2 regions of the Streptococcus sp. V919 genome follow, and region 2 is predicted to be linked to the other one. Evidence: predicted binding sites of a transcription regulator. Region 2 holds the regulator's gene; the other holds the start of a gene.
What was found. The regulator CtsR, encoded in region 2, represses protease genes until heat stress. The targets are predictions, from matches to a motif close to TTGGTCAAAAAAGGTCAAANA.
Positions count from the first base shown of each region.

Region 1: the regulator CtsR is predicted to act here: its motif matches at 12,178-12,198, upstream of ACXYSK_RS00830 (ATP-dependent Clp protease ATP-binding subunit).

Region 1 covers NZ_JBTHHY010000001.1:161,734-177,380, reverse strand. Annotated here, with positions in the region: gene ezrA (septation ring formation regulator EzrA) at 1-874, opposite strand, end outside; gene gyrB (DNA topoisomerase (ATP-hydrolyzing) subunit B) at 955-2,901, opposite strand; gene ACXYSK_RS00880 (HAD family hydrolase) at 2,916-3,479, opposite strand; gene ACXYSK_RS00875 (DJ-1 family glyoxalase III) at 3,589-4,137, opposite strand; gene ACXYSK_RS00870 (FtsW/RodA/SpoVE family cell cycle protein) at 4,148-5,371, opposite strand; gene ACXYSK_RS00865 (bifunctional DnaQ family exonuclease/ATP-dependent helicase) at 5,404-7,854, opposite strand; partial or broken gene ACXYSK_RS00860 (hypothetical protein) at 7,976-8,161, shown strand; gene ACXYSK_RS00855 (NAD(P)H-hydrate dehydratase) at 8,185-9,033, opposite strand; gene ACXYSK_RS00850 (bifunctional methylenetetrahydrofolate dehydrogenase/methenyltetrahydrofolate cyclohydrolase) at 9,153-10,010, opposite strand; gene ACXYSK_RS00845 (amino acid ABC transporter ATP-binding protein) at 10,148-10,882, opposite strand; gene ACXYSK_RS00840 (amino acid ABC transporter permease) at 10,882-11,565, opposite strand; gene ACXYSK_RS00835 (DUF1797 family protein) at 11,771-12,001, shown strand; gene ACXYSK_RS00830 (ATP-dependent Clp protease ATP-binding subunit) at 12,239-14,491, shown strand; gene ACXYSK_RS00825 (NUDIX hydrolase) at 14,581-15,030, shown strand; gene ACXYSK_RS00820 (DUF1827 family protein) at 15,094-15,393, shown strand; gene ACXYSK_RS00815 (GNAT family N-acetyltransferase) at 15,582-15,647, shown strand, end outside.
Region 2 covers NZ_JBTHHY010000004.1:54,348-69,994, reverse strand. Annotated here, with positions in the region: gene ACXYSK_RS08810 (glycosyltransferase) at 125-1,399, shown strand; gene ACXYSK_RS08805 (NAD-dependent epimerase/dehydratase family protein) at 1,396-2,376, shown strand; gene ACXYSK_RS08800 (MBL fold metallo-hydrolase) at 2,351-3,166, shown strand; gene ACXYSK_RS08795 (F390 synthetase-related protein) at 3,144-4,406, shown strand; gene ACXYSK_RS08790 (3-oxoacyl-[acyl-carrier-protein] synthase III C-terminal domain-containing protein) at 4,421-5,365, shown strand; gene cls (cardiolipin synthase) at 5,537-7,069, shown strand; gene ACXYSK_RS08780 (thiamine-binding protein) at 7,322-7,612, shown strand; gene ACXYSK_RS08775 (ABC transporter permease) at 7,575-8,333, shown strand; gene ACXYSK_RS08770 (ABC transporter substrate-binding protein) at 8,368-9,375, shown strand; gene ACXYSK_RS08765 (ABC transporter ATP-binding protein) at 9,375-10,103, shown strand; gene ACXYSK_RS08760 (hypothetical protein) at 10,207-10,572, shown strand; gene ACXYSK_RS08755 (hypothetical protein) at 10,730-10,969, shown strand; gene ACXYSK_RS08750 (DUF7675 family protein) at 11,000-11,290, shown strand; gene ACXYSK_RS08745 (CtsR family transcriptional regulator) at 11,627-12,085, shown strand; gene ACXYSK_RS08740 (ATP-dependent Clp protease ATP-binding subunit) at 12,092-14,524, shown strand; gene ACXYSK_RS08735 (NUDIX domain-containing protein) at 14,600-15,373, shown strand; gene ACXYSK_RS08730 (hypothetical protein) at 15,412-15,642, opposite strand.

The sequences.
Region 1 (15,647 bases), on a different contig from region 2:
GGATTTGAGTATTTTCATACTCTGCGTTATCCAATTCTAACTTACGAATATTCTCGTGATTGTTTTTCAAGGCTTCATATAGAAGTTGAAGTCGTGATTCGATATCAGTTTCTACAAAATGGTAGTTCTCATCTAAGAGTTTACGATATCCTGCTTCTAAATCTTCAAGTTGATCTGGCAACTCAGTAGTAAGTTTAGCCACAATCGCTGGAATTCTTTCAACGATATGTGTCAACGCAAGAATATGATTTTCTGCGTTATCCAAAATACCTGCTGCTTCAACTGGGTCACCTGAAGAGTTCAAGGTTACAAATTGAGAAAACTCAGATTGAATATTCTCCAATTGTTTTTCAATTTCTGGAAGAGCTTGACCATATTTTTCAGAATCTTCGGCTACAGTATTTTGTAGTTTTTCAAACAAGTCTAAGGCATGCAATACGCGTCCGCTATTTTTTGATTCTTGTTTTTCCAAATCTGACAAAGCATTACGGATGGCTGCGATGTCCTCTTCTACGAGTTCGATTTGACTCTCAATTTGATCAATTTGGTGTTTAGCCTTCAAGAAACGGAATGAGCTATTGTAACCTTCAGCTTCAAAGAGGTTATTCTCAATATCCGCAAATGAGTTAAGAGATAAATCAACCCATTTTTGGTTCCATTCTCTAAAAGCAACCTGACTTTGACCAATCAGATGCATGTTTTTAACAACCTCTACCTCATCATTAACGGGGAGATTATATAGTTCTTCTTTTCTTTCTTCTAAAGCTGCAAGTCTACTCTCATTACGTTTACGAAGCAAAATTGCTACTGCAAAGGCAATAAGAAGCAGAACTGCGATTCCAATCAAGGTAATAATCAACTGATTATCTGTCATATCTAACTCCTTTTATACTTGACACAATTGTAATGATTATATCATATTTTTAAAGCCTTGGGAACTATTTCCTAATTTTTTTAAACGTCAAGAGTACTGTACACAGCGTTTTCTTCGATAAATTCACGACGTGGTTCTACTCGATCACCCATAAGCATATCAAAAATTTTATCTGCTTCAGCAGCGTCATCCACTGATACACGGGCCATAAGGCGATGTTCAGGATTCATAGTAGTTTCCCAAAGTTGGTGGTCATCCATTTCTCCAAGACCTTTATAACGTTGAATGGTTGGTTTTGAACGACCTTCACTGTAGCGAGCCAAAGCTTCTTGCAAGCGAGTCTCTTGGTCTACACCTGGCTGAATATATTCTTTAATCTCACTACCAACTTTAACACCGTAAATAGGTGGTTGAGCGATATAAACATAGCCTGCCTCTAAAACAGGTTTCATATAGCGATAAATCAGAGTTAATAAGAGGGTACGAATGTGAGCTCCATCGACATCGGCATCAGTCATGATAACCAGTTTTTGGTATCGAGCCTTGCTGACATCAAACTCTGCACCAAATCCTGTTCCCATAGCTGTGAAAAGGCTACGGATTTCTTCATTGGCAAGAATTTTATCCATACTTGCCTTTTCAACGTTAAGGATTTTCCCACGAATAGGCAAGATAGCTTGAAATTCACGGTCACGCCCTGATTTTGCAGAACCTCCCGCTGAGTCTCCTTCGACGATAAAGAGTTCCGTTTCAGCTGGATTATTTGATGAACAGTCAGCTAGTTTCCCTGGTAGATTTGAAATTTCTAAACCTGATTTCTTACGAGTCACTTCTCGTGCACGTTTTGCTGCCACACGAGCCTTAGCTGCTAGGATACCTTTTTCTACGATGCGCTTAGCAATCTGTGGATTTTCCAAAAGGAAGTCAGAAAATGCATCACTGAACAAGCGGTTGGTAATCTTGACAACTTCACTATTCCCAAGTTTAGTTTTCGTTTGCCCTTCAAACTGAGGGTTTGGATGCTTTACAGAGATAACGGCTGTCAATCCTTCACGGACATCCTCACCTGTTAGGTTATCTTCGTTATCTTTTAGAAGTTTGTTTTTACGAGCATAGTCATTGATGACACGAGTTAAGGCTGTACGGAAACCTTGTTCATGTGTTCCACCTTCATGGGTATGAATATTGTTGGCGAAACTCATGACATTCTCGTGGTAACCCGTTGTGTACTGCATGGCGACTTCCACTGTAATATCATCCATTTCTCCATCTGTGTAGATTGGTGTATCAAAGATAACATCCTTATTTTCGTTGAGGTACTCAACGTAGCTCGCAATCCCACCTTCATAGTGATAATGCTTAGTCTGCTCTAGTCCTTCACGTTTGTCAGTGATAGAGATTTGAAGCCCACGATTCAAGAAGGCTAACTCTTGAATCCGTTTATTTAATTTGTCAAAGTCAAATGTTGTTGTCTCTGTGAAAATTTCTGGGTCTGGAGTAAAGTGAACGATTGTTCCTGTTTTATCTGTATCCCCAATTACCTCTAGGTCAGCCACAACATGTCCACGACGGTATTCTTGGTAATGAATTTTTCCGTTTTTGTGAACGCGAACATCCAACTGAGTTGAAAGAGCATTTACAACGGATGAACCTACACCGTGGAGACCACCAGATACCTTGTATCCGCCACCGCCGAATTTACCTCCGGCGTGAAGAACAGTAAAGACTGTTTCAACGGCAGGACGACCTGTTTTTTCCTGGATATCAACTGGAATCCCACGACCATCGTCAATAACTGTAATTGAATCATCTGGTTCAATAAAAACTTCGATATGACTAGCGAATCCAGCCAAGGCTTCGTCGATAGAGTTATCTACGATTTCCCAGACTAGGTGGTGAAGACCCTCTTTCGAAGTTGAACCAATGTACATACCTGGACGCATACGAACAGCTTCCAGACCTTCCAAAACTTGAATTTGACTGGCATCATAATCTTGTGCCTGTTGGTTTTTAATATCTTCTGTCATGTTTCCCCTTTTTCTTACATGTCTATTGCTTGTTTTAACGCTACAACGTTCTCAAAGAGATAGGCATCTAAGCCTGCAGCAAGTCCTGCCTCTACATCAATAGCACGGTCACCAATGACCAGACCAGATGTAATTTGATACTTATCACGTAAATAAATCATCGATTCAGGATTTGGTTTACGTTTAAATCCTGAACTAGCTGTCACTACTTCTGTAAAGTATGGTGCTATCTTTGTTTTTGAAAGAATCTCCAATACCTGATCATTTCGATGAGAAACCAAGAAATTACGGCCACCTTGGTCTGATATTTCTTCCAAGAGCGCAGGAATCCCATCAAACAATACTGGGTGTTCAAGATCGCGGGCTTCATTTTCTTTATATTTCTCAAGAAAGTTTTCAATACCTGGAGCATACTTTTCGATGGCAAAGGCAGTCGAAACCTTCAAAGCTTCGTAGACACTGTCGTGCTCCTGCTCAATCCCAAACTCTGCTAATGTTTCTACAAAAGCTGCTGTAGAAGTTTCATAATTATCAAGCAGGGTTCCACCTAAATCCCAGATGTAATCGTGATATTTCATACCCTTCATTATACCATTTTTTTATAAAAAATGCGATGTTTACCTTGGTTTTGACCTTAAAAAAGAGAAGAATCTTCTCCATCAAGAAAGATTCTCCTCAATTTGTTCATTATTTTTCAAATAGGTCTGTGTAGAGCATGCCATTTCTTAGAGATTCAGCATCTCCGCCCAGTGTTTCAACCAAGTGGTAAGCAAAGGCTAAAGCTGTTGCTGGCCCACGGCTAGTGATAACATTCCCATCCACTACTACTATTTCTTTATGGTAGTGGCCGTTAGCAATTTGTTCCTGGACTCCATCATAGCAGGTGAAGTTTCTACCTTCTAGTAGACCTGCCTGATTCAATGCAATTGGAGCCGCACAGATGGCTGCTACCTTTTTACCGATTTTCTCAAATTTTTGAAGTTCAGTGATCAATTGTTCATTGTCCCGCAAGTGGGCAGAGCCAGGCATACCTCCTGGAAGGACAATCATATCATACTCTGATAAATTTCCATCAAACACTCGATCGGCTTGAACTTGAATGGCATGTGAACCTGTCACTTCTTCACCAAATCCGACCATATGGCAGGTGATATTTGCGCGACGCAAGACGTCTACGACAGTCAAGGCTTCAATTTCTTCAAAGCCATTTGCTAGGATAACTGCAACTTTAGGCATAGCGACCTCCTTATTTCACTTTCTTCAGTACAACTTTTTTACGTTTAAATCTTGTTCGACCACTCTTTTCATCGGCGAGATGTGTTTGGTAGCTCATCGATAAAAGAAGACCGACACCGATGAGATTACTGATAATGGCTGATCCCCCTTGGGAAATAAAGGGCAAAGGAATCCCCGTAAGAGGAAGGAGTCCTGTGACGGCACCAATGTTCTCAAAGATGTGGAACAAGAGCATCATGATAAATCCAGTGGAGATATAAGTATAAAATTGATTGTTAGATTTCAGAGTAATCTTTAACATACGATAGATGAGGAGTAGATAGAGTGCAATCACTACTACTGAACCTATAAAACCAAAATCTTCAGCGATAACTGTGAAGATCATGTCACTCTCACGGACTGGGATGAGGAGATTGGACACGTTAAAGCCTTGGCCAAATACTCCCCCACTACCGATGGCAATTTGACCTTGAGCCTGTTGATAGGTAGTTGTTTGAGCATAATCAAAGGGATTGAGCCAAGCCAAGATACGATTAATCTGATAAGTCGGCATACCAAGTTGGTGCATAAAGGCACGCCCATCCTTTGTAATGAAGATGGCTAAAAATCCTGTAATGGCTGATACAACTGTTACAAAGACTGGGATGATAATCTTCCAAGAAACACCTGACAACAAGACAAGACCTGCAAAGATCGCAACAAAAACCATTGCCGTTCCAAGGTCACTTTGTAAGGCTAGTAACACTAGAACCGGAATCGTGAAAACAATCATCCAAAGAATCAAAAGGAAATCTAAACCGATGGTACGTGCTTTGTCCTTGTACTTTTTAGTGAAAGTTACAATCACATAAGCTAGCATCAAGATGTAAGATATCTTCATGAATTCAGACGGTTGAAAAAGTGTATAACCACCGATTGATACCCAGTTTTTAGCACCTGTTGCAGCCACTAAACTTGGATTATAAAAAACCAAGGGTAAGACCATCAAGGCTAGACCAAGACCATATAGATAGGGGGTAGACTGCCATAAAAACTTGGTGTTAAAAAACATAACTACAAAACTAAAGATAATCCCAAGTGCTATCCAAGCCAGTTGTTGTCCAAGTATAGGCCAAACATTGTTTGGGTAGTCATGACTAACTGCTATATAAATCGCTACAACTCCAATTACCAACAAACAAAACACTGGTAATATTAAACTATAATCGACCCTAGAGTCGAATGAACGTTTCATAATGGCCTCCTTCATTCTTTCTGATATTCATTTCATTGTTTATTTAAAAATTCTTGAACGTTGACAAACACTTGCTCTCGGCTAATATTCCTTACTCGACTAGTGCGAGACAAGGCCTTGCTGATTTGCTTGCCATATCGTTTGCTTGACATGCGGCTGTCTAAAATCAAAACTGCGGAGCGTTGACCAACTCGGCGCATGGTCCTACCTATCGCTTGCTTGAGACGAATAATCGCCATAGGAAGTTGGTAATCATAAAAAGGGTTCTTCCCTTCAAGACGGAGTTCTTGATTCATCTTTTTGGTAAATGGATCCTCTGGATTTTGGAAAGGCAAACGTGTCACCACTTCAATCACCCGAGGATGTCTGGAAAAATCGACTCCTTCCCAGAAACTCCCCGCACCAAGTAAGAGCTCACGCTCTCCTTTTTCAAAGCGTTTTTTCAATTGAGCTGGTTCCCCATGCTTATATTGAGCTAAATGGGGAATTCTTAAAGTATCAGATACCTGCAGCAATAAATCTTTTGCAGTAAATAAGACTAAAATCGGTTCTTCCAGGTAGGACAAATCTTCTAGAACTTCCACAACTGCTTGTGCATATTCCTCAAGCGAAACTTCAGTCACCAATGGAAAATCATTCACCAAGAAAATTTCCTGATTTTCCTGAAACTGTTCATCTTGGTAATAAATATTTGCTTGCGGGAATCCTAACAATTCTGGCAAAGAAACTCTGCTACTAATTTCTAGGGTTGCAGAGATTCCGAGAAGCTGGCAGGATTCTGGAAATATCTGAGAAAATAACAAACGCTGATCGCGACTAGAAGTAATCTCGATTTTTTTACTAGAGAGTTCTGAAACTGATAACCAAAATTCTCCTTCAGACGAGAAAAATCTCTGATAGTCTTTAAATTCTGGAAGATTCAACTCTGAAAAATCCTGTTGGAGCTTATCAATGCTACTAGCTGGGCACATCTTACGTTTGCCAGATAGAAACTGCTCCAGCAGATAAGAAAGCTCAAAACGAACACTCTCTAGCAAGCGTCTTTCAAGCATGCCTTCTTCTTTAGATAGAGCTTGATCTAATTGTTCTAGCAAATCTGTAAGCAAATAAGATTTTCGAGAAAGATTTTCCAAGGTCAACAAGATTTTCTGGGATTCATCCAAAATCAAGAAACGTCCCTCTAAAAGACTCGGATCATCTTCAAGTCGAGTAACGAGGTAAGCATGATTGGTCACTAGCAACTTACAAGAACGCGCTTTTTCCTGACCACGTCTCCAAAAATCCTCTAACCAAAAGAGAGAATCTTTGTGAAGATTTCCATCATGCACCAAGTTTGGTAAAAATTGCTGGTAGCGATAAAGCTGACCAATTTCGTCTAAGTCTCCAGTATCTGTCTCAGTCAGCCAAACTAGGAGTTGCATCTTGAAACGCGTATACAAACGATTGGATTCTTCTTCCTCTAGCACTGCATGAAAGGCATCTAACTTCAAGTAATTCTGTGGTCCTTTGAGACTATGAATAGAGATATGGAAAATCTCTTCGAGTTTTTTAGCCTCCTCATGCATTACCTGATTTTGAAGGATTTTAGTTGGAACACTAAGTAGGATCCCACTTTCATTCTCAAGAGACAAGGCTGGCAGGAGATAGCCATAGGTTTTTCCAATCCCAGTTTGAGCCTGAATAAAAGAAATGTCTTCCCCTTGCAAGCACTCTTGAACCTTTTGTGCGAAGCGTTCTTGCAAGTTTCTCTCCTCCAACCCCAACAAGGCAATATTGGTTTGGAAATCTTTAGATAGTTTTCGTGGAGAAAGGGCTGATTTTTCTTTTCTCAAAAATAGACCTTGCACCTCGACCAAGTCATGTTCAACTAAGAGAGACTGTTTCTGATAAACTTCCTCGATGACCATGTATGATTCGTACAATAAGCTATCAGCCAGACTTAATAAGCGCTCCAACAAACCTTTTGGAAGTTGAAACATCTTTTGTCTCATACAAAGAAAGAGTTCTGCCGTTGCTTGGGCATCTGATAAGGCTGTGTGAGCTTGCTCCAAGGGAATTCCCAACTCTTGGCAGAGAATTCCAAGATTATACTTTTCAAGCTGAGGGAAAAAGACTTGAGCCAACTCAACCGTATCGATACGAGGGGTGCGTAATTCATAACCTTCAAAAAATAGGAATTCTGCCAACAAATTGGCATCGAACTGAACATTGTGCGCAACAAAAATACCGTCTTTGACCAACTCAAAAATCTTTCCAGCTACCTGGGAAAACTCTGGTGCCTTTGCTAAACGCTTATCAGTCAAACCCGTTAATTCTTTGATATGAGAATCCAAGTGTTCATGCGGATTGATATCAGTGGCATATCGCTCAACAATCTCACCATCTTCAATGACTACAATTCCCACTTGGATGATTTTTGCCTTGCTTCCGGTACTTGTTGCTTCTAAATCTACAACCACATACCGATCATTTCTAAAATTCATCACTAAAAATTATATCAAAATTTACACCATTTGACACCCATGAACTTTATTTGAAGAGTCAAGTTTCTTGCAAGATTTAAACAAAAATGATTGAATAAAATGGTAGAAAAGGAGGAAATTCATGAACCCATTGGATTTGTTTAATCAAGTAAAAGAACTCGTCGAGAAAAAAGATTTTTCTGCAGCAAAAACCTTTGTTGAAGAAAACAAGGATCAACTAGGGGACTAACTTAGCCAAGCGCAAGCATTGGTTTCAGGCTCAGAAGGGCTTGACGGTCTTGTAGATAAGGTCAAAGGCCTCTTCTAATAGTCAAAAGACACCTGAAAAATTCAGGTGTCTTTTTGTATTTTCTTCATGAATGCAGGAATATGTTGACTAATCGTGGTTGGCAGAACTACATAATTGTCCTCAGCTAGTTCTTGGGCAATTGCTGAATGCAGATATGTCGCTACTGTCACTCTTTCATAGAGACTAACTTGGTGAAATTGACCTACAAAGCCAGCGATCATCCCAGCCAGAGTATCCCCCATACCCCCAGTCGCCTGATAAGGACCCCCAACCTCTAACTGATAAAAATCATCTTGACCAGCTTGCCAGATTCGAGTCGCAGGACCTTTTTGAACCAAAATCGTTCCTGAAGGAAAACTCATCAAAGCCTCTCCTGTTTCCTCAGCTCCTTGAGAAGTCAAATCTAAGCCTGACAAGACTTGCCATTCCCTTTGATGTGGAGTTAAAACAAGGTGGGCTTTAGGAAATTTCATCCCCCTCTTAGCAAAAATAGATAGGGCACCACCATCCAGTATGAGAGTCTGGTCTTGATTTGAATGATGAAAGACTGTTTTAATTAGCTCCTCTCCTCGCTCATCATCCACTAGTCCAGGGCCAACTAAGACAACATTCGCTTTCTCTAACTGTTGCTCCAGTAATTGCTTATCGTCAAGAGCAAAAGCCATAGCCTCAGGCAAATGGCTATGTAGCGCTGGAATATTCTCTTTATCCGTTGCTACTGTAACCAAGCCTGCGCCACTTTTAACAGCCCCTAAGGCAGCCATAATAATGGCTCCCCCATAGGGATAAGCCCCTCCAATCAAGAGAAGACGCCCGTAGTCTCCCTTATGACTAGAACGAGGACGTTCAATAATAACTTTTTTCAGAAGAGCTTGATCAATTTCCTTCATTATTATTACTTCCTTACTACTTCTTATCTCTCATTATACTACAAAATAATAGATAGAAGTATCATTACAGCAAATAAAAAGCCGAGATATTACTATCTCAACTATTTTTCATAGTAAACCTAATCTTTATCCAGCGTTCTTAAAGCAGCCTGATAAGTCTGTTCCATTAGCATGGTAATGGTCATAGGCCCAACTCCACCAGGTACAGGTGTGATATGGCTAGCGACTGGTGCAACAGCATCATAGTCAACATCTCCACAAAGCTTGCCATTTTCATCTCGGTTCATCCCCACATCAATGACAACAGCTCCAGGTTTGACAAAATCAGCAGTCACGAACTTAGCACGACCGATTGCTACTACAAGAATATCGGCTTTAGAAGCTACTTGGGCTAGATTGTGGGTGCGAGAGTGGGTCAAAGTTACCGTTGCATTCTTAGCCAAGAGCAACTGGGCCATGGGTTTCCCAACGATATTTGAACGACCAATAACAACTGCATTTTTACCTTCTAACTCAATCCCATACTCATGGAACATTTCCATAATTCCAGCAGGAGTTGAAGGGATCATAACTGGGTGACCAGACCAAAGACGCCCCATATTGAGCGGATGAAAGCCATCTACATCCTTTTCAGGGTCAATAGCTAGTAAAACAGCTTCTTCATCGATGTGTTTTGGTAATGGAAGCTGGACCAAAATCCCATGCCAAGCTGGATCTTGATTGTATGTAGCAATCAACTCCAACAATTCATCTTGTGTAATGGTCTCCGGAACTCGCACAACTTCACTTTGAAAACCTGCTGCGATAGCTGAACGTTCCTTGTTGCGTACGTAAACTTGGCTGGCTGTATTTTCTCCGACTAAAATAACGACCAAGCCTGGAACCAAACCTGTCTCTTTCTTTAACTTGGCTGTTTTTTCAGCCAACTGTCCCTGTAGCTTGGCTGCCAAAGCCTTTCCATTAATAATCTGTGTCATGTATTTTCTCTTTTCTAACAAATATTTTCTATTATAACAAAAAATCGCTCGACCTTCTAACACTTCTTACCTAAGATACCCTATAGTCTGAAACTATAAGAAAAAGCCCCCTTGGAGCTTTTCTAATAAACAGTATTTTACAAAACCTTACTCAAGAAATCCTTGGTTCTTTGTTCTTGGGTTTGTTCAAAGACTTGCTCTGGAGTTCCGTCTTCAACAACAACACCATCAGCCATAAAGATGACACGATCTGCCACCTCACGAGCAAAGCCCATTTCATGAGTTACGATAACCATAGTCATTCCTGACTGAGCAAGTTCTTGCATAACTGCTAGTACTTCTCCTACCATTTCTGGGTCTAGAGCAGAAGTTGGTTCATCAAATAGTAAAACATCTGGCTCCATGGCTAAACCACGGGCGATAGCGATCCGCTGTTGTTGACCGCCCGACAAGCTTTGTGGATAAGCATCTGCCTTATCTGGTAAACCAACCTTTTCTAAGAGCTCATGCGCTCTCTTCTCAGCCACTTCCTTACTTTCTCCCTTAGTCTTAATCGGAGAAAGTGTAATATTTTCCATGACTGTCATATTTGGGAAGAGATTAAATTGTTGGAAAACCATTCCCATCTTTTCACGCATGGCAAAGAGGTCGTTTTTCTTATCCGTAATGTCTACACCTTCAAAGATAACCTTTCCTTTAGTAGCTTCTTCGAGAAGATTCATAGAGCGAAGGAGGGTTGACTTACCACTACCAGATGGTCCAATAATGACCACTACTTCCCCTTTTTTAATTTCAAGATCAATCCCTTTTAAAACTTCATTCTTTCCAAAGCTTTTATGAAGGTTTTCAATTTTAATTAGCGTTTCAGTCATTATTTCTTATCTCCTTGTCCCATACGATTTTCAAAAGCTTTCAAGGCAAGCGTCAAGATAGAGGTCATAATCAAGTAGTAAAAGGCTGCAAATAAGAGCGGAGTTAAAGGCAGGTAAGTGGTTGTTGATACTGTAGTAGCTCCATTCCACAACTCCATAACCCCGATAGCTGACAAGAGCGAGCTATCCTTGATAATGGTAATAAACTCATTCCCCAAGGCTGGTAAAATATTCTTGATAGCCTGTGGCAAAATAACATAGCGCATAGCATTTTTAGGACGAATACCTAGTGAATACGCTGCTTCTAGTTGTCCCTTTGGCACTGCATTAATCCCAGCACGAACTGTTTCTGATACATAGGCACCACTATTCATAGAGATAATCAAAATCCCTGGAATCAAACGAGTAAGATCAACATCTAAAATCCCGATTTGAATAGTCGGAGCACTAATATGCATTAAGGCAAAAGCAATCATAATCTGCACCATCATTGGAGTCCCACGGAAAACCCAGATATATAGATTAGCAAACCAGGCAAGCGGTTTAAACTTTGAACGTTGTGCAAAGGCCAACAGCACTCCTAGAATAGTCCCCAAGAAGACCACCAAGATAGATATGATAATTGTTACAACGGCACCATAGTTAAAATATGGTAGATATTTTGGTAAAAAAGAAAAATTCATGGATACTCTACTTTCTGTTTTTAATATTTAAACTTAAAACTTGTATAAGGATAACATATTTTGCATAAAAATGCAACATTTTCTCCTAATATTTTCAATAATTTTTCAAAGACGATAGAAATAGCGAGAAATCTTAGTTTTTTTCTAGTCAAGTAGAGTCTGTTTATGGTAAAATAGTAAAGATAAGAAATGGAGGAGAATCAAAATGGAATCACATTTGGTTAGAATCATCAATCGCTTAGAAGCAATGACAAAAGATGGTGGTAACTTAAAACGTAACTTTGAACGCGAAGGAGTTGTTGTCGCAGAGGTTGCTTTTAACCACGACGAAGAAAACGGACCACTCTTTACACTTCGTGACGTTGAAGCTCGTGAAACATATACATTTGATAGCATCGATCTTATTGCGATGGAAATCTACGAACTTTTATACTAATAGTTGAATATGGGCTGGAGAGTACTCCTGCTTTGACCAATGAAAATCCTTTTTGCATGACAAATGGGATTTTTCTTTTTATCATTAAACAACTATATTAGCATTTTATCATGAATTGTAACAAGCAATCTTTTTGCTTGCTTTCCCCTTTAATCATGATATAATGAGACTAAAGAACTTTGACTATTTTTGACCTTTCTATTTTAGTCAAAGCCAAGAAAGAAACGAGGTAGAGGTATGCTCTGTCAAAATTGTAAAATCAATGACTCAACAATCCATCTTTACACTAATCTTAATGGGCAACAAAAGCAAATCGATCTTTGCCAAAATTGCTACAAAATTATCAAAACAGATCCTAACAATAGCTTATTCAAAGGCATTACAGATTTAAACAATCGTGATTTTGATCCATTTGGAGACTTCTTTAACGATCTGAATAACTTTAGACCATCTTCTAATAATAACAACACTCCCCCTACTCAGTCAGGTGGTGGATACGGCGGTAATGGTGGCTATGGTTCCCAAAATCGTGGACCAGCTCAAACACCTCCTCCTAGCCAAGAAAAAGGACTCTTGGATGAATATGGTATCAATGTTACTGAGATTGCCCGTCGTGGAAATATCGACCCTGTAATTGGTCGTGACGAAGAAATCATCCGCGTTATTGAAATTCTCAACCGTAGAACCAAAAACAACCCAGTACTGATTGGGGAGCCTGGTGTTGGTAAGACAGCAGTTGTCGAAGGCTTAGCACAGAAAATTGTAGACGGTGATGTTCCCCATAAACTCCAAGGCAAAGAAGTCATCCGTTTAGATGTAGTAAGTCTTGTCCAAGGTACTGGTGTTCGTGGTCAATTCGAAGAACGCATGCAAAAACTCATGGAGGAAATCCGTAAACGCGAGGACATCATCCTCTTTATCGACGAAATTCATGAGATTGTCGGTGCTGGTTCTGCTGGAGAAGGAAATATGGATGCAGGAAATATCCTGAAACCAGCTCTTGCTCGTGGCGAACTTCAACTTGTTGGTGCTACTACTCTCAATGAATACCGCATCATTGAAAAAGATGCTGCTCTCGAACGACGCATGCAACCTGTCAAGGTTGATGAACCAACAGTGGAAGAAACTATTACTATCCTCAAAGGTATTCAAAAGAAATACGAAGATTACCACCACGTTCATTATACTGACGGGGCTATCGAAGCGGCTGCTACTCTCTCTAACCGCTATATCCAAGATCGTTTCTTGCCAGATAAGGCTATTGACCTTCTAGATGAAGCTGGTTCAAAAATGAACTTAACCTTGAATTTTGTGGATCCTAAGGTCATCGACCAACGCTTAATCGAAGCGGAAAATCTCAAGGCTCAAGCAACTCGAGACGAAGATTTTGAGAAAGCAGCCTACTTCCGTGACCAGATTGCCAAATATAAGGAAATGCAAAAGACCAAGGTAACGGATCAGGATACTCCAGTCATCAGTGAAAAGACGATTGAACACATTATTGAACAGAAAACCAATATTCCAGTTGGCGACCTTAAAGAAAAAGAACAGTCTCAACTGATCAATCTAGCAGACGACCTCAAGGCTCATGTCATTGGTCAAGATGATGCAGTTGATAAGATTGCTAAGGCTATCCGCCGTAACCGTGTTGGGCTTGGAACACCAAACCGTCCAATTGGTAGCTTCCTCTTTGTTGGTCCTACTGGTGTCGGTAAAACAGAACTGTCTAAACAACTAGCTATTGAGCTTTTTGGTTCTGCTGATAGCATGATTCGCTTTGATATGAGTGAATACATGGAAAAACACAGTGTTGCTAAACTCGTCGGTGCTCCTCCAGGATACGTCGGCTATGACGAAGCTGGTCAATTGACTGAGAAAGTCCGTCGCAACCCCTACTCACTGATCCTCTTAGATGAGGTTGAAAAAGCCCATCCAGATGTTATGCATATGTTCCTTCAAGTCTTGGACGACGGCCGTTTGACTGATGGGCAAGGGCGTACAGTTAGCTTCAAGGACGCCATCATTATCATGACCTCAAATGCAGGTACAGGTAAGGCAGAAGCTAGCGTTGGATTTGGTGCTGCTCGAGAAGGTCGTACCAACTCTGTCCTTGGAGAATTAGGCAACTTCTTTAGCCCAGAATTCATGAACCGTTTTGACGGCATTATCGAATTCAAGGCTCTCAGCAAGGAAAATCTCCTTCAAATCGTTGACCTCATGCTAGATGATGTGAATAAACGACTCTCAAGCAATAATATCCATCTTGATGTCACAGAAAAGGTCAAAGAAAAACTTGTAGACCTTGGTTACGATCCAAAAATGGGAGCTCGTCCACTCCGTCGTACCATCCAAGACTATATCGAAGATGCAATTACAGACTACTACCTTGAAAATCCAAGTGAAAAAGACCTCAAGGCTGTCATGACAAGTAAAGGTAAAATCGTGATTAAGTCCAAAAATAAAATAGAAACGGTCGAGTCAAACGACTAGTTCCTCACATACAAAAGAATGTTCTTGCTTGACAGCGAGAGCATTCTTTACTATTATAGAAAGAAAGCGCACTCACGAAGGAGAAATTTATGGCAAATCCAACATTTGGAGACAAAAAAGAGGGAGTAACCTACAAAAATAGATATGGCGTTTATGCAGTCATACCTGATGCAAACCATGAAAAGATTATCCTCGTACAAGCTCCAAATGGTGCATGGTTCTTACCAGGGGGCGAAATTGAAGAAGGTGAAAATCACCTCGAAGCTCTCAAACGAGAATTGATTGAAGAATTAGGATTTACAGCTGAAATCGGTACCTACTACGGACAAGCGGATGAATATTTCTATTCCAGCCATCGTGATACCTACTACTACAATCCAGCCTATCTCTACGAAGCCACTTCTTACCAAGAAATTCAAAAACCTCTCGAAGACTTCAATCATCTAGCTTGGTTCCCAGTCGATGAAGCTATCGCTAACTTAAAACGTGGAAGTCACAAATGGGCGATCGAAGCTTGGAAAAAACAACATCAAATTTAAACTATCTCTACCAAATTTCCCAAAAAGTGCTATAATAGACATAGAAATACAGGAGGAAACCCTATGAAGCTTATCAATACTACTAATTCACACTCACAACTTGTTAAAAGTCAGCTAGAAAGCACCGACGCAACGCTTGTAGAGGTTTATTCTGCAGGTAATACAGATGTTATTTTTACTCAGTCACCGCTTCATTACGAAATCCTCATTTCCAATAAACACCGTGCAATCCGTGAAAAAGAAATCGAGAAAATCCAAGAATTCTTCTTAAATCGTAAAATTGATAAACAAGCTATTGATGAAGCAAATATCAAAACCCTCTATTCTGATAAATTGATTGAAATTTCAATTCCAACAAAATAGATTCTAACTAGACTTTAAATCTACCCCGCAAGGTTAAACCGTGTGGGGTCTTTTCACACCTACTTTTCTAATAGAAATTTTAGAAAAACTTCATTTCTTTATACTTTTTGTGAATATTTCACATTAAAATCGAAAAATGAAAGAGATTTCGTTATAATAGTTAGAGAGACCTAATAAAGGAGTTTGATATGAAAGAAATAGTATACAGAGAAGCCAGACTAGATGAATATCAAAAAATCGGGAAAGTGTTGGCT
Region 2 (15,647 bases):
TTCCTGTGAATTTACATCACATTTTCTTTTATGTTTTATTATATTTTCATTTCAAAGGCTAATAATTGAGCAAAGAATTATCTTATTGATAGTTCTTTTTTTTATTTTTTGGTATTCTAGACATATGAAAAGTATCAAAATTGATGTTGTGGTTGTCCCTTTAAGTGGCCATCTTTATCCAACAATGAATCTCTTAGCACCTTTGCTTAATAATCCTCAGTATGAAATTCGTTTATTTACAGGTTCTCAGAAGAAATCTGTGGCTGAAGCAGCTGGTTTTAATGTTGTTACTATACTTGAAGGTCATATTGAGGAGTTTGAGAAGGTAGCAAATAATGATAAGCAGTTAGGAATTTTATCAGCCTATCAACAACTTTCTGCTAGTTTGGATTTAATTAATTTAGTTTCAGATCAATTGTCGGAAGAATGGCGAGAGAATCGTCCTGATATTGTTATTGCTGATTTTATAACCTTATCTGGTGGTCTTGTAGCTAATCAACTTGGTATTCCTTGGATAACTACCATGGCTACACAATTTGTTATAGAAACGACTGATGGTCCACCGTGTTTAATCGGTGGAATGGGGAGTCCTAATAATGGCTGGGACGCTTCAATACAATATATCGGGAGAAAAGCAACCCGTTTAGTTAAACGTATTGTATCTTTTTTATTGCGTGATCGTTTAAAGAGATATGATTTTAAATTATATAATCAACTTGATCAAGAGACCATATATTCTCCATATTCAATTCTTGGTATTGGAATGAAAGAAGTGGAGTTAAAAAAAGGATTTCCAAAACATTACAAGTGGGTGGGGCCTTCAGGAGCTTCAGTAGAGGCTGGAAAGGATTATCCGTTAGATTTATCAATTTTTCCTAATCAAAAGAAAGTCTTGGTGACTTGTGGTACGCAACTTGCTTGGGCTAAAGAAAATCTTATCTATCAAGCTAAGCAACTTGCTAAAGCTCATCCAGACTGTCATTTTTTTGTGACACGTGGTGTGGGTGGAGAAGTTTTTCAATGTGAGAACCTTATGGAAAACCTTTCTGTAGTTTCCTATCTCCCTTATAAGGAATACATTCCTCAGATGGATTATGTCATTCATCATGGAGGAGCTGGTATTTTTTATCAATGTATCATTTACGGAAAACCAGCCTTAATCCTTCCTCATGACTATGATCAATTTGACTATGCAGTTCGGGGCGTAGAAGCAGGAGTTGCACTGTCTGCTAACAAAGAGGATACGAGAGCGATTGGACAAGCTTTTGATAATCTATTGGCTAAAGAAGATTGGTCCGAATTAGAGACTTTACGCCAAGCTGCGCAGTCTTATCATCCGACTGAAATATTAGAAAGTGAAATCCATCGTCTGCTGGCAGAAAGGGAAAATGAAAGATGAAAACAGTTTTAGTGACTGGAGCCACTGGTTTTCTTGGTAAATATGTAATAGAAGAACTAGTAGAACATGGTTATCAAGTAAGAGCCTTTGGTAGAAATAGTCAGGTAGGGCAATCCTTGGAAGAATCTTCTGTCAGTTTTTTTCAGGGTGATTTGACAAAGGCAGAAGATTTATTAGAGGCTTGTCAAGGGATGGACATGGTTGTTCATGCTGGGGCTCTTTCAACTATTTGGGGGCCATGGGATGATTTTTATCAGACTAATGTTTTAGGAACCAAATATGTTCTTGATGCTTGTCGTCAAGTAGGTATGCAACGTTTAGTCTATGTATCCTCACCAAGCATCTATGCTGCTCCAAAAGATCAACTAGGGATCAAAGAAAGTGCTGCACCAGAGGAAAATAATCTCAATAACTATATACGTAGTAAATTGGCTTCGGAGAGACTCTTTAAGGATTATCCAGATGTTCCTAGTATTATCTTGAGGCCTCGGGGATTGTTTGGGATTGGAGATACCAGCATCTTGCCACGGGTGATCAATCTTAGTCAAAAAATTGGTATTCCTTTAATTGGAGATGGGCGTCAGCTCATGGACATGACTTGCGTGGAAAATGTTGCTCTCGCAATTCGTTTAGCCTTAGAAGTACCAGAAGCAAAAGGTGAGGTTTATAATATCACTAATGGAGAACCGAGAGCTTTTAGAGATTTACTGGAGGAAAGTTTGACAGGTTTGGGTTATCCAATCAAATATAGAAAAATTCCAGCATTTCTGTTATCAGGAATTGCAAGTAGTTTAGAATTTCTCTATAAGACCTTGAACCTTAAAGGGGAGCCAGCTTTGACTCGGTATACCTATTACTTGCTTCGCTATAGTCAAACTCTAGATATTAGCAAGGCTGAGAGGGAATTGGAGTATCGTCCGAAAATTAGTATTTCAGAAGGGATTGAACAATATGTCCAAGATTATCGAAAGCATTGAGTATTTCCCAGCGGGATATTGTACGAGTTATGCCGGTTTGCTCTTTAAAGGTGTGAAGAATAGAAAGATGACTTTCCCTGCAGGTGTCTTTTTGATTGAGCACAGGGATAAAGGTTATCTGCTATATGATACTGGCTATCACTACGATATTAAGACAAAACTAAGATATGCTTTATATCGCTTGGGGACGCCCGTTCAAATGACAGCACAGGATCAGATTTCGCATTTGCTGAAGTCTAAAGGAATTAAACCAGAAGAAATTAATTTTGTCCTGCTGTCTCATCTACATCCAGATCATTTAGGAGGGGCTAGCTTCTTTCCGAACGCAAGCTTTATCCTAACCCAGGAAGTGTATGATGTTTACAAGAAACCAAAACTAAAAGATTTAATTTTTAAAGAATTTTTGCCGAGTGACTTCGAGGAAAGATTGACAGTCATCAAGGCAGATCAGCAAAACTCCAACTTCAATTATCGTTCCACCAATGATCTTTTTGGAGACGGAAGTATCCTGGTAGCTTCTATTGATGGGCATGCTAAGGGCCAAGCCTGTCTCTTTATTCCAGATTATCATCTCTTTATCGCAGCGGATCTTTGTTGGGGAATTGACCTCTTACCCTATACGAAACAGATGCATCTGATTCCTTCCTTGGTTCAAGATAGTAAGGCTGACTATATTAAAGGAACAGAGTTGCTGGAAGAGGTGTTGAATGATGGTATAGAAGCGCTTGTCAGCCATGACCCTATAGAAAGGATTGAGCGGATTTTGTATGAAAAAAATAACCTTTCTTAAAACTTTTATCCAGACTCGTTGGCTTCATAATTTTAAGTCTCGAGAAGCCTTAGAAAGCTATCAGAAAAAGCAACTAGATGCCTATATGGAATTTCTAAAACGTAAATCACCTTATTTTAAAAATGGTGTGCCTCACGACTTTGACCATATGGATAAAGCTTTTATGATGATGCATTTCAATGAACTTAATACTCAAGGAGTGGATCGAGACGAGGCCTTAGCTTTGGCTATCGAAAGTGAAAAGACTCGAAATTTTACAGAACTCAAAGGAGAAATAGCTGTTGGGCTGTCTTCTGGAACATCTGGACACCGGGGACTTTTTATCACGACTGAAAAAGAACGAAGTATGTGGGCGGCGGCTATCTTGGCAAAGATGTTGCCCAAAGGTCACCTTTTTGGACATCGTATAGCTTTTTTCCTGAGAGCAGATAATGAGCTGTATCAGACCATCAATACGGCGCTCATTCGTTTAGAATACTTTGATATTTTCAAGAATACAGATGAGCATATCGAGCGCCTCAACAATTATCAACCGACCATCGTGGTGGCGCCTGCTTCTATGTTGATTGAATTGAGCAAGCGTCTAAAAGTTGGGGAGTTAGTCATTCACCCACAAAAAATCGTTTCGGTGGCTGAAATCTTGGAAGATAGTGACAGAGAACGGATTTCTGCGGCTTTTGCACTACCAGTTATTGACCAAGTCTATCAAGCAACAGAAGGTTTTCTAGCTTGTACTTGTTCGGCTGGGAATCTGCATCTTAATGAAGATATCATCTTTGTGGAAAAGCACTACTTGGATGATCGACGTTTTTATCCAGTCATTACTGATTTTAAGCGGAGCAGTCAGCCTGTTTATCGCTATCAGCTCAACGATATCTTGGTTGAAAATCCTGAACCTTGTCCTTGTGGATCTCATTATACAAGGATTGACAAGGTTGAAGGGCGTTCTGACGACATCTTCTACTTTGATGGACAAGATGGAGGTCAGGTCACGATTTATCCTGACTTTATCAGACGTTGCATTCTCTTTGTGGAGAATGTCGGAGATTACCAAGTCAAACAACATTCTGAGAAGTTAGTGGAAGTTTGTCTGAGTCGAAGGGACGAGCAAGTAGAAACAGCAATCGCAGAGCAATTCAGACTCTTAGCTCAACAGAAAGAGTTTAAAGCACCTGAAATACAATTTTCAGATTATCACTGGGATACAAGCCGTAAGCTCAAACGTATCCAACGTTTATGAAAGGACAAAAGATTATGACAGAAGTGAAAAGACATGTAGAAATTGCAGGCTATGGAGTTTACCTTCCAAAAAATACAGTGCAATTTAAAGACCAAACCCGTTACCGTGTCGTAGAAAATGAAGAAACACAGCTAGATTTGGCAGAAGCAGCTATCCAAGCTGCGCTTGAAAATGCAAACTTAAGTATTAAAGACATTGATTGCCTTGTATCAGCTAGTGCGGTTGGTGTTCAACCTATTCCGTGTACAGCTGCTTTGATTCATGAGCGCGTGGCAAAAGGACTTTCTATTCCAGCTATGGATATCAATACGACTTGTACAAGTTTTATCTCTGCTCTATCAACGATGTCATATTTGATTGAAGCAGGAGAATATCATCGCGTTTTGATTGTATCTAGTGAAGTTGGTAGCTTGGGTCTCAATCCAAAGCAAAAAGAAAGTTATGAACTCTTTGGTGATGGGGCCGCAGCCTTTATTTTCCAAGCAAGTAACAAGGATAAGGGAGTGATAGCAAGCCTTCAACGTACTTGGTCAGAGGGAGCTCACGATACTGAAATCCGTGGAGGTTTGACTTCATATCAACCAAAAGAGTACTCTGAAGAAACGAAGACCAATTTCATGTTTGATATGAAAGGGAAGAAAATCCTCTTGCTTTCTGCTCGTGTCATTCCAGAAATGTTCCAAGAATTCCAAGAGAAATCTGGTATTTCTAAAGATGCTGTAGACTATATTATTCCCCACCAAGCTAGTCGAGCATTACCACTTGTCATGGATAAATTAGGAGTTAGCAAAGACAAGTATCTCAATATTGTCAGTGAGTATGGGAATATGGTTTCCGTTGCGGTACCTTTTGGATTGGCCTATGCACTAGATCATGGCTATGTGAAGGAAGGAGATACCATCTTCTTGATGGGAACTGCAGCTGGTATGACGGTTAATATGTTGGCTTTGAAATTGTAAAATAAGAGCAGGCACCTATAAGTGGCCTGCTTTTTAAATTAGTTTTAAACGTAGAACTATCGGCCTATACAGAAAAAGCTTGCTAACTTTTATGAAACTAAGTATACTAGAAGGTAATAAGCGTTTTCAGACAGTATATTAGGGAGTATACTTAGAAATTGAGAGGAAGATATGGGAATCAGAAAATTTCGATTATTGATGTCCAAGTATGGCTTTAGTATTGCGATAATTCTGGTAGAATTATTTGTTATTTTTGGCATTATTCTTTACATGAGCCAGATTGCACCAATTATTTGGGTGACTCTTGTATTTTTTATCAGCGTAGCAACCGTTATAGCGATTGTCAATCGTTCCATGTCGCCAGAGAGCAAGGTGACTTGGTTGATTGTGACCTTTGTGCCTGTGTTTGGTCCATTACTTTATATCATGTTTGGTGAGCGCCGACTATCAAAAAAAGAGCTGAAACAACTCAGAGAATTGCGTTCGATTACTTTACAAGAGAAGCATGAAGATAGTCTTCATCAGAACCTACAAGAAACAGATAAATCTGCCTACGGGATTATCAACGCTTTGCTACATATGGATAGCAATGCGGAAGTCTATGAGCATACAGATTCACAATTTTTCGCAAATGGAGAAGAAATGTGGCAGCAGATGTTGGAGGATCTAAAGAGAGCTAAAAAATTTATTTTTCTAGAATACTACATTGTCGAAGAGGGCTTGATGTGGGATAGCATGCTCGAAATTCTAGAAGAAAAGGCAGCCCAGGGAGTTGAAGTCAAGATGCTCTACGACGATATTGGTTGTATGGTGACCTTGCCGGGAGATTATACGGTTCATTTGCGTTCTAAAGGAATTGATGCTCATAAGTTTAATAAGGTGATTCCTCGTATGACGGTGGCCTATAATAACCGTGACCACCGAAAAATATTAGTCATTGATGGGCAAATTTCCTATACTGGAGGGATTAACCTTGCAGACGAATACATCAATCAGATTGAACGTTTTGGACACTGGAAAGATAGTGGGATTCGTATAGATGGTCCGGCGACTCAAGCCTTCACCAGACTATTTCTCATGAACTGGTACATCAACCGTGGAGAAATCAGTGACTTTGATCAGTATCATTTAGAAAATCAGACACGATCCGGTAGTGGACTTTGTATCCCATATGGCAGTGGGCCAAAACCAATCTACCAGATGAAGGTGGGTAAAATTGTCTATCAAAACTTGATTAATCAAGCGGAAGATTTTGTCTATATCACAACGCCTTATCTCATTATTGATTATGATTTGACAGAGGATATAAAAAATGCGGCTATGCGAGGCGTAGATGTACGAATTGTAACTCCATATATACCGGATAAAAAGCTCATCCAGTTGGTAACTCGAGGATCTTATCCAGACCTTTTGTCTGCTGGTGTACGTATCTTTGAGTATACTCCTGGTTTTATCCATAGTAAGCAAATGATTGTTGATGATCGATTCGCAGCTGTAGGTACGATTAACTTGGATTATCGTAGCTTGGTTCACCACTATGAAAATGCAGTACTACTCTACAAAACAGAGTCAATCGCGGATATTCGCAAAGATTTTGAAGAAATTTTCGAAGAGTCGCAAGAAATTTTCTCGGATACCATAAATCCTACCTGGTATCAAATGATGATTAAAGAAGTGACACAGTTATTTGCACCTATGCTTTAATAGAAAGAGACGGTTTTTCGTCTCTTTTTCTGTAAGCAGTTTCCTTGACATCTTATTTATTTTTCGTTATCATATGTCCATATAATATATGGGAGTCTGTGTACAGTCTGAGAGGAAGTGTTAAACTTCGACCGCACCTGATCTGGGTAATGCCAGCGTAGGGAACGATACTTGGCCTATTTTTGCACCTTTTTCATATATGAAAAAGGTTTTTCTTTTTGTTAAAAGAAAACCTGAGAAGAGGAGATTTTTATGAAAGCAAGCATTGCCTTGCAAGTTTTACCCTTATCACAAGGAATTGATCGAATAGCAGTGATTTATCAGGTAATAGCTTATCTACAAGCTCAATCAGTGACGATGGTCGTAACGCCTTTTGAAACAGTCTTAGAGGGAGAGTTTGATGAACTGATGCGCATTCTCAAAGAAGCGCTAGAGGTAGCAGGTCAAGGGGCAGACAATGTTTTTGCCAATGTGAAAATAAATGTAGGAGAGATTTTAAGCATCGATGAGAAACTTGAAAAGTATCATGAGACAGCATATTAGTCTGCTAGGATTTTTGGGTGTCTTATCTTTTTGGCAGGTAGCGGGTTTGTTAAAACTCCTACCAAAGTTTATCTTGCCGACACCTCTTGAAATTCTTCAGTCTTTTGTTCGTGATAGAGAATTTCTTTGGTACCATAGCTGGGCAACTTTGAGAGTAGCTTTGCTAGGTTTGGTCTTGGGTGTTTTAATAGCCTGTATCATGGCCGTCCTTATGGATAGTTTGGGTTGGCTCAATGACTTGATTTACCCTATGATGGTAGTTGTTCAGACCATTCCGACCATTGCTATAGCTCCTATCTTGGTCTTGTGGTTAGGTTATGGAATCTTGCCCAAGATTGTCTTGATTATCTTGACGACAACCTTCCCAATCATTGTCAGTATTTTAGATGGATTCAGGCATTGTGATAAGGATATGCTGACCTTGTTTAGTCTGATGCGTGCAAATCCCTGGCAAATCCTTTGGCATTTTAAAATCCCTGTCAGCCTGCCCTACTTTTATGCAGGATTGAGGGTCAGTGTCTCCTACGCCTTTATCACAACGGTGGTATCTGAGTGGTTGGGAGGCTTTGAAGGACTAGGTGTTTACATGATTCAGTCTAAAAAACTGTTTCAGTATGATACCATGTTTGCGATTATTATTCTGGTGTCGATTATCAGCCTTTTGGGTATGAAGTTGGTCGATATTAGTGAAAAATATGTGATTAAATGGAAACGTACTTAAAGAGCGTTTTAGAAAAAGAAAAGAGGAAATAAAAATGAAGAAAACATGGAAAGTGTTTTTAACGATTTTAACAGCACTTTTGGCTGTCGTGCTTGTGGCCTGTGGACAAGGAACTGCTTCTAAGGATAACAAAGAAGCAGAACTTAAGAAGATTGACTTTATCCTAGACTGGACACCAAATACCAACCATACAGGGCTTTATGTAGCTAAAGAAAAAGGTTATTTCAAGGAAGCTGGAGTGGACGTGGACTTGAAATTGCCACCAGAAGAAAGCTCATCTGATTTAGTTATCAACGGTAAGGCACCGTTTGCTATCTACTTCCAAGACTACATGGCTAAGAAATTAGAAAAGGGGGCAGGTATTACTGCCGTTGCAGCGATTGTAGAACACAACACATCAGTGATTATCTCTCGTAAGTCTGATAATATCAATAGTCCTAAAGACTTGGTCGGGAAGAAATACGGAACCTGGAATGACCCAACGGAACTTGCTATGTTGAAAACCTTGGTAGAATCTCAGGGTGGAGACTTTGAGAAGGTAGAAAAAGTACCAAACAACGACTCAAACTCAATCACACCGATTGCCAATGGCGTTTTTGATGCTGCCTGGATTTACTATGGTTGGGATGGAATCCTTGCTAAATCGCAAGGTGTGGATGCCAACTTTATGTATTTGAAAGACTATGTAAAAGAGTTTGACTACTACTCACCAGTTATCATCGCTAACAACGATTATCTGAAAGACAACAAAGAAGAAGCTCGCAAAGTTATCCAAGCCATCAAAAAAGGCTACCAATATGCCATGGAGCACCCAGAAGAAGCAGCTGATATCTTGATCAAGAATGCCCCTGAGTTAAAGGATAAACGTGACTTTGTCATTGAATCTCAAAAATACTTGTCAAAAGAATACGCAAGCGACAAGGACAAATGGGGACAATTTGATGCGGACCGCTGGAATGCCTTCTACAAATGGGATAAGGAAAATGGAATCCTCAAGGAAGACTTGACAGATAAAGGATTTACCAACGAATTTGTAAAATAATGACAGAAATTAGACTAGAACACGTAAGCTATGCCTACGACAATGAAAAGATTTTAGAGGATATCAACCTAGAAGTGACTTCAGGTGAAGTTGTCTCTATCCTAGGCCCCAGTGGTGTAGGGAAGACCACTCTCTTTAACCTGATTGCAGGCATTTTAGAAGTCCAGTCTGGACGAATCATTCTTGATGGAGAGGAAAATCCCAAGGGGCGCGTGAGCTATATGTTACAAAAGGATCTGCTTTTGGAACACAAGACGGTGCTAGGAAATATCATCTTGCCCCTCTTAATTCAAAAGGTGGATAAGGCGGAAGCCATTGCCCGTGCAGACGAAATCCTTGCTACCTTTCAGTTGACGGCTGTAAGGGATAAGTACCCTCATGAACTCAGTGGTGGGATGCGCCAGCGTGTTGCTTTGCTTCGTACCTATCTTTTTGGGCATAAGCTCTTTCTTCTAGACGAGGCCTTTAGCGCCTTGGATGAGATGACTAAGATGGAACTTCATGCCTGGTATCTTGAGATTCATAAACAGCTAGACCTGACGACTTTAATCATCACCCATAGTATAGAGGAAGCCCTTAACCTTAGCGACCGTATCTATATCTTGAAAAATCGACCGGGACAGATTGTTGCTGAAATCAAACTTGATTGGTCTGAAACTGAAGAAAAGGAAGTTCAAAAAATTGCCTATAAACGGCAAATTTTAGCAGAATTGGGTTTAAATAGTTAGAAATGAAGGGAGCTAGTGAAGATTATTCTTTGCCAGCTCTTTTTTGTCTATAAATGGGAATTCTGATAGATAAAAAGTGATATAATTGATGTATGGTGTTGTGATGAAAAAAGAAGAAATTAAAAAATATTTAGATACAGATCTTGAATTTAATGTTAATGGCCGAGGTGCTTACTTTAAATCAAGTATTTGTGTAGTAGGTAATTATATGAGAAATAGAATCATTGATGTTTACAGAATTGCAAATCGTTTGGTCTCTATTACAGTTGAAGATCCAGATTTTTCTGAATTAAGAGTTAATCAATTTGTAAAAATTGGAGACAAAGAGTATAGGATAAATAGTCTCCCTATGATAAATTCAACTCCACCAAAATCTTTTTTTGAAATGAATACATTTGCAATTGACTACACAGAGGATGAATTGATGAATAAAGTGGCAGTATTTACGCTATCGGATAGTCAATCATAGCGTTTTGCATAGAAACTATAGCAATCAATCCGTTCAATGTGTCAAAATGTATTATAAATCTAAAAAATGAAGACGGTAGCTTGAAAGAATCAGGGCAAGTTGTGTGGTACTAAATGACTTGAACTTCTTTGGAAAATATAGTATGTAGGAAAAAGCAATGTTGAAACTAATTAAAATTTTCAATTCTAGTATTTTAGGATATTGGTATATTCCGGAAAATCGTGACCCAGGTTTGATTGAGATTGATGAGCGCACTGGTGAAGTTACAGTTGCTATCGAGTCAAATTATGATAAAGAACTTGGGGCACCCTATTATGCAAACAAGGCTCGTGGAGCAGTGAAGCAGATGTGGGATAGAGGAGAATTACCAAGCGAGAAATCATTTACCTGGTGGTAATTTTAAGAGATAACAAAAAGTGATTAAATAATGTTAAATAATAAACTAAATGACTACAGCAAACAAGACCCATTCGATGAAATAGATGAACCCATTTTTTCGGAGTCTAATCTTGAAGGGTACAGTGATTTTTACAAAGATAGTGAAGAGTCAAAAGTTTGGTGGATTGATAAGATAGATGTTAGAGGAGAAATATTATTCAGCTTTGACCAGAAAAAAATTTATAACCTTTTTCGTGATTATCCTCACAATATGACTGAAGAAGAAGTTAGAATTTTTGATAGAGAAAATCCTTACTGGAGAGATTTTTTCTCTCGATGATAGATATGAACTATAGCTAGTGAACGAAAAACAACCTAAACTACAAAAAACTTCGGTATACCATTAATGATACCGAAGTTTTATTTTCTAGACTTTACGAAATATTTCTTAGATTTGATGATAAATAACATACTTTCAAAGGATTTGAAAGCGAGCTGTAACTTTTTTATTATAACATAAGTGTAGAATAGAAAATGGAATAAGGCATCGTTTGCTATCGGGAGCAATTTTAAAAGTCAGTATTTTCAAGGCTTGAGCTCTAAAAATTTGACTTATGGAGTCGTAAATGATAGTATAGTCAAAGATAGTCAAAGTTTGAGAAGGAGGTAGCAAGCTATGAAATTTAAAAATACATCGGATCATATTGAAGCCTATATCAAGGCGATTTTAGAACAATCTGGTATCGTCGAATTGCAACGTAGCCAGCTAGCGGATACCTTTCAAGTCGTACCTAGCCAGATTAACTATGTGATTAAAACTCGTTTTACAGAGAGTAGAGGGTATCTAGTTGAGAGTAAGCGAGGAGGTGGAGGCTATATTCGGATTGGCCGAATTGAATTCTCCAACCACCATGAAATGCTCCGCGATTTATTGTATTCAGTAGGTGAAGAAGTCAGCCAAGTCATCTTTGAAGATGTTTTAAAACTTTTACTTGAACAAGAACTCTTGACTCGTCAGGAGATGAATCTGTTAGTTGCAACGGCCTCAGATCGTGTTTTGGGCGAGGAAGCTGATTATATTCGTGCGAATATGCTTCGTCAGATATTGCATGAAGTAGATAGAAAAGGAAAATAAAATTACATGAAATATTCAAAAGCATTGAGAGAATGTATAGACAGTGCCTTTCTAGTGGCGAGTCGCTTTGGCGCAGACTACCTGGAGTCTTGGCACCTACTGATTGCTATGGCTAATCATAGCTACAGTGTTGCTGGAGCAACTTTGAACGAATTCCCGTATGAGATTGATCGTTTAGAGGAGGTCGCTGTTGAATTAACAGAGGCCAACTATAGCCACAAGGAAGATTATCAGGAACTCCCTTTTTCTTATCGTTTAAACGTCTTGATGTTGGAGGCGGAACATGTTGCCTCCGTTGTACATGCAAAAGCATTGGGGACTGAGCACCTTCTCTACGCAATCTTGCATGACGGTAATGCTTTAGCTACTCGCATTTTGGAAAAAGCTGGCTTTTCTTATGAAGACCAGAAAGACCAAGTCAAGATTGCTGGACTTCGTCGTAGCCTTGAAGCGCGTGCTGGTTGGACAAAGGAAGATTTGAAAGCTCTGCGTCAGCGCCATCGCTCAGTAGCAGACAAGCAAAATTCTATGGCCAATATGATGGGCATGCCTCAAACTCCAAGTGGTGGTTTGGAAGATTACACTCATGATCTTACAGAGCAAGCTCGTTCAGGCAAATTGGAGCCAGTTATCGGACGTGATCAAGAAATCTCTCGTATGATTCAAATCTTGAGCCGTAAAACCAAAAACAATCCAGTTTTAGTTGGAGATGCGGGCGTTGGTAAAACAGCTTTAGCACTTGGGCTTGCGCAGCGAATTGCTAATGGAGATGTACCAGCTGAAATGGCTAAGATGCGTGTTCTAGAGCTTGACTTGATGAATGTGGTTGCAGGAACTCGCTTCCGTGGGGATTTTGAAGAACGTATGAACAATATCATCAAAGATATCGAGGAAGATGGCAAGGTCATCCTCTTTATTGATGAGCTTCATACCATTATGGGTTCAGGAAGTGGGATTGATTCGACCTTGGATGCGGCAAATATCCTGAAACCTGCCTTGGCACGTGGAACTCTGAGAACTGTCGGAGCGACTACTCAGGAAGAGTATCAAAAACACATCGAAAAAGACGCAGCCCTTTCTCGTCGCTTTGCAAAAGTGATGATTGAAGAGCCGAGCGTGGCGGACAGTATGGCAATCTTACAAGGATTAAAAGCAACTTATGAGAAGCACCACCATGTCCAAATTACAGACGATGCTGTCGAAACAGCTGTTAAAATGGCGCATCGCTATTTGACAAGCCGTCACTTGCCAGACTCAGCGATTGACCTTTTGGATGAAGCAGCAGCGACAGTCCAAAACAAATCGAAGCATGTGAAAGCAGACGAGTCAGGTCTATCTCCAGCTGATAAGGCCTTGATGGATGGCAAATGGAAGCAAGCAGCGCAACTCATTTCAAAAGAGCAGGAAGCACCTGTTTACAAAGATGTCGTAAAAGAATCTGATATTTTGACAACCTTAAGTCGCTTGTCAGGTATTCCAGTTCAAAAATTGACACAAACGGATGCCAAGAAGTATCTCAACCTTGAAGCTGAATTGCATAAACGTGTTATTGGACAGGAACAAGCTGTATCTAGTATCAGTCGTGCCATCCGCCGAAATCAATCAGGTATTCGCAATAACAAACGTCCAATTGGATCCTTTATGTTCCTAGGACCAACAGGTGTTGGTAAGACTGAATTGGCCAAGGCCTTGGCAGAAGTTCTCTTTGATGACGAGTCAGCCCTTATCCGCTTTGACATGAGTGAATACATGGAGAAATTTGCAGCCAGCCGTCTCAACGGAGCTCCTCCAGGTTATGTAGGCTACGAAGAGGGCGGAGAGTTGACCGAGAAGGTTCGTAATAAACCGTACTCAGTACTTCTCTTTGACGAAGTAGAAAAGGCGCACCCAGATATCTTTAATGTTCTCTTGCAGGTCTTGGATGATGGTGTCTTGACGGACAGTAAAGGCCGTAAGGTTGATTTTTCAAATACCATCATTATCATGACGTCGAACCTTGGTGCGACAGCTCTTCGTGATGACAAGACAGTCGGTTTTGGAGCTAAGGATATTCGTTTTGATCAGGAAAATATGGAAAAACGAATGTTTGAAGAGTTGAAAAAAACTTATCGTCCAGAGTTCATCAACCGTATTGATGAAAAAGTGGTCTTCCATAGCTTGTCAAGTCAAGATATGCAGGAAGTGGTTAAGATTATGGTCAAACCACTGATTGCAAGCCTAGCAGAAAAAGGAATTGACTTGAAACTCCAAGCATCTGCCCTGAAGCTTTTAGCTCAGAAAGGGTATGATCCAGAGATGGGAGCTCGGCCACTGCGCAGAACTCTGCAAACAGAAGTAGAAGACAAACTAGCAGAACTCCTTCTTACAGGTGAACTGAAAGAAGGTAAGACACTTAAGATTGGCGTCAAAGCTGGTCAATTGAAATTTGACATTGTATAAAAACAAGAACTAGGATACTCCAGTTACAGTAGAGAGAAACCCTTCATTGCCATCAATGCAGAAAGGAAGTAGAAGATGATGAATCAAACTATTCCAACCGGGATGACAGAAAAAGAGTATTTTGAAGTTCATGCAAGCCAGGAGGAGTTTCTTGAGTGGTATCACCAGCAAGAACTCCCTCAGTATGAAAAACCAAGCGTGACTGTGGATATGGTAGCTTACTGCTTTGTAGAAGGAAAAATGAAACTCTTTCTGATTCGTCGGAAGGCACATCCTTTCCAAAATTGTTTAGCGCTAGTTGGCGGATTTATGGATAAGGGGGAAGATGCTGCCCATGCTTGTCAACGTGAGGTAAAAGAAGAAATCAATCTTGATCTTCCACTAGAAAAGATTGAACAACTAGTAACGGTATCTACACCTGGCCGTGATCCCAGAGGGTGGACAGTTACCATTGCCCACTTGGTTTACCTACCGAACCGAGCGCTTGACTTGGTCCAGGCAGGAGATGATGCAAAAGAAGTCCTTCTTGTAGATGTTGATTTTCACACAGGTAAGTGTTATTTGGATGGCAAAGAACTGAAAGAGAAGGACTTTGCATTTGACCACTTATCCATTATTCAAACATCCATCCAGAAAATTCAAAAAGCTATCGACTATGACCCTCATTTCCTTTATCTACTAGAGGATGAGTTCACAGCGAGTGATGGTTTAGCCCTCATTGAGACTCTATGCCCAGGGAAATCAGATACGAGTGAGAGTTTCTTAGAGAAATATGGAGACAGCTTAGAGGAAGTTGGTTTTAAACGGATTCCTCAGAAGGAAGTCATCACTATTTATCGATTAAAATAAAAAAGTGAGGTCGGGATTTTATCCCGACCTCTTTTTGTTTAAGGATGTTTATCTTTATTAGAATTACTCATGGTTCGAATGAAGAGATCTTTGTATTTATATTTTAAATAATGTTCGTGTAAGTACATTAGAGCCACATAAACAATCATGAAAATAGTGTTTAAGTAGAACAAATCAAATGTTGTCTGAGCGTAATGAGTAGCAACCCCATAAGAAGAGAAAGCACCAATAATCATCCAAGGAAGATATTTGTAATATTTGTTTGACATAGGGC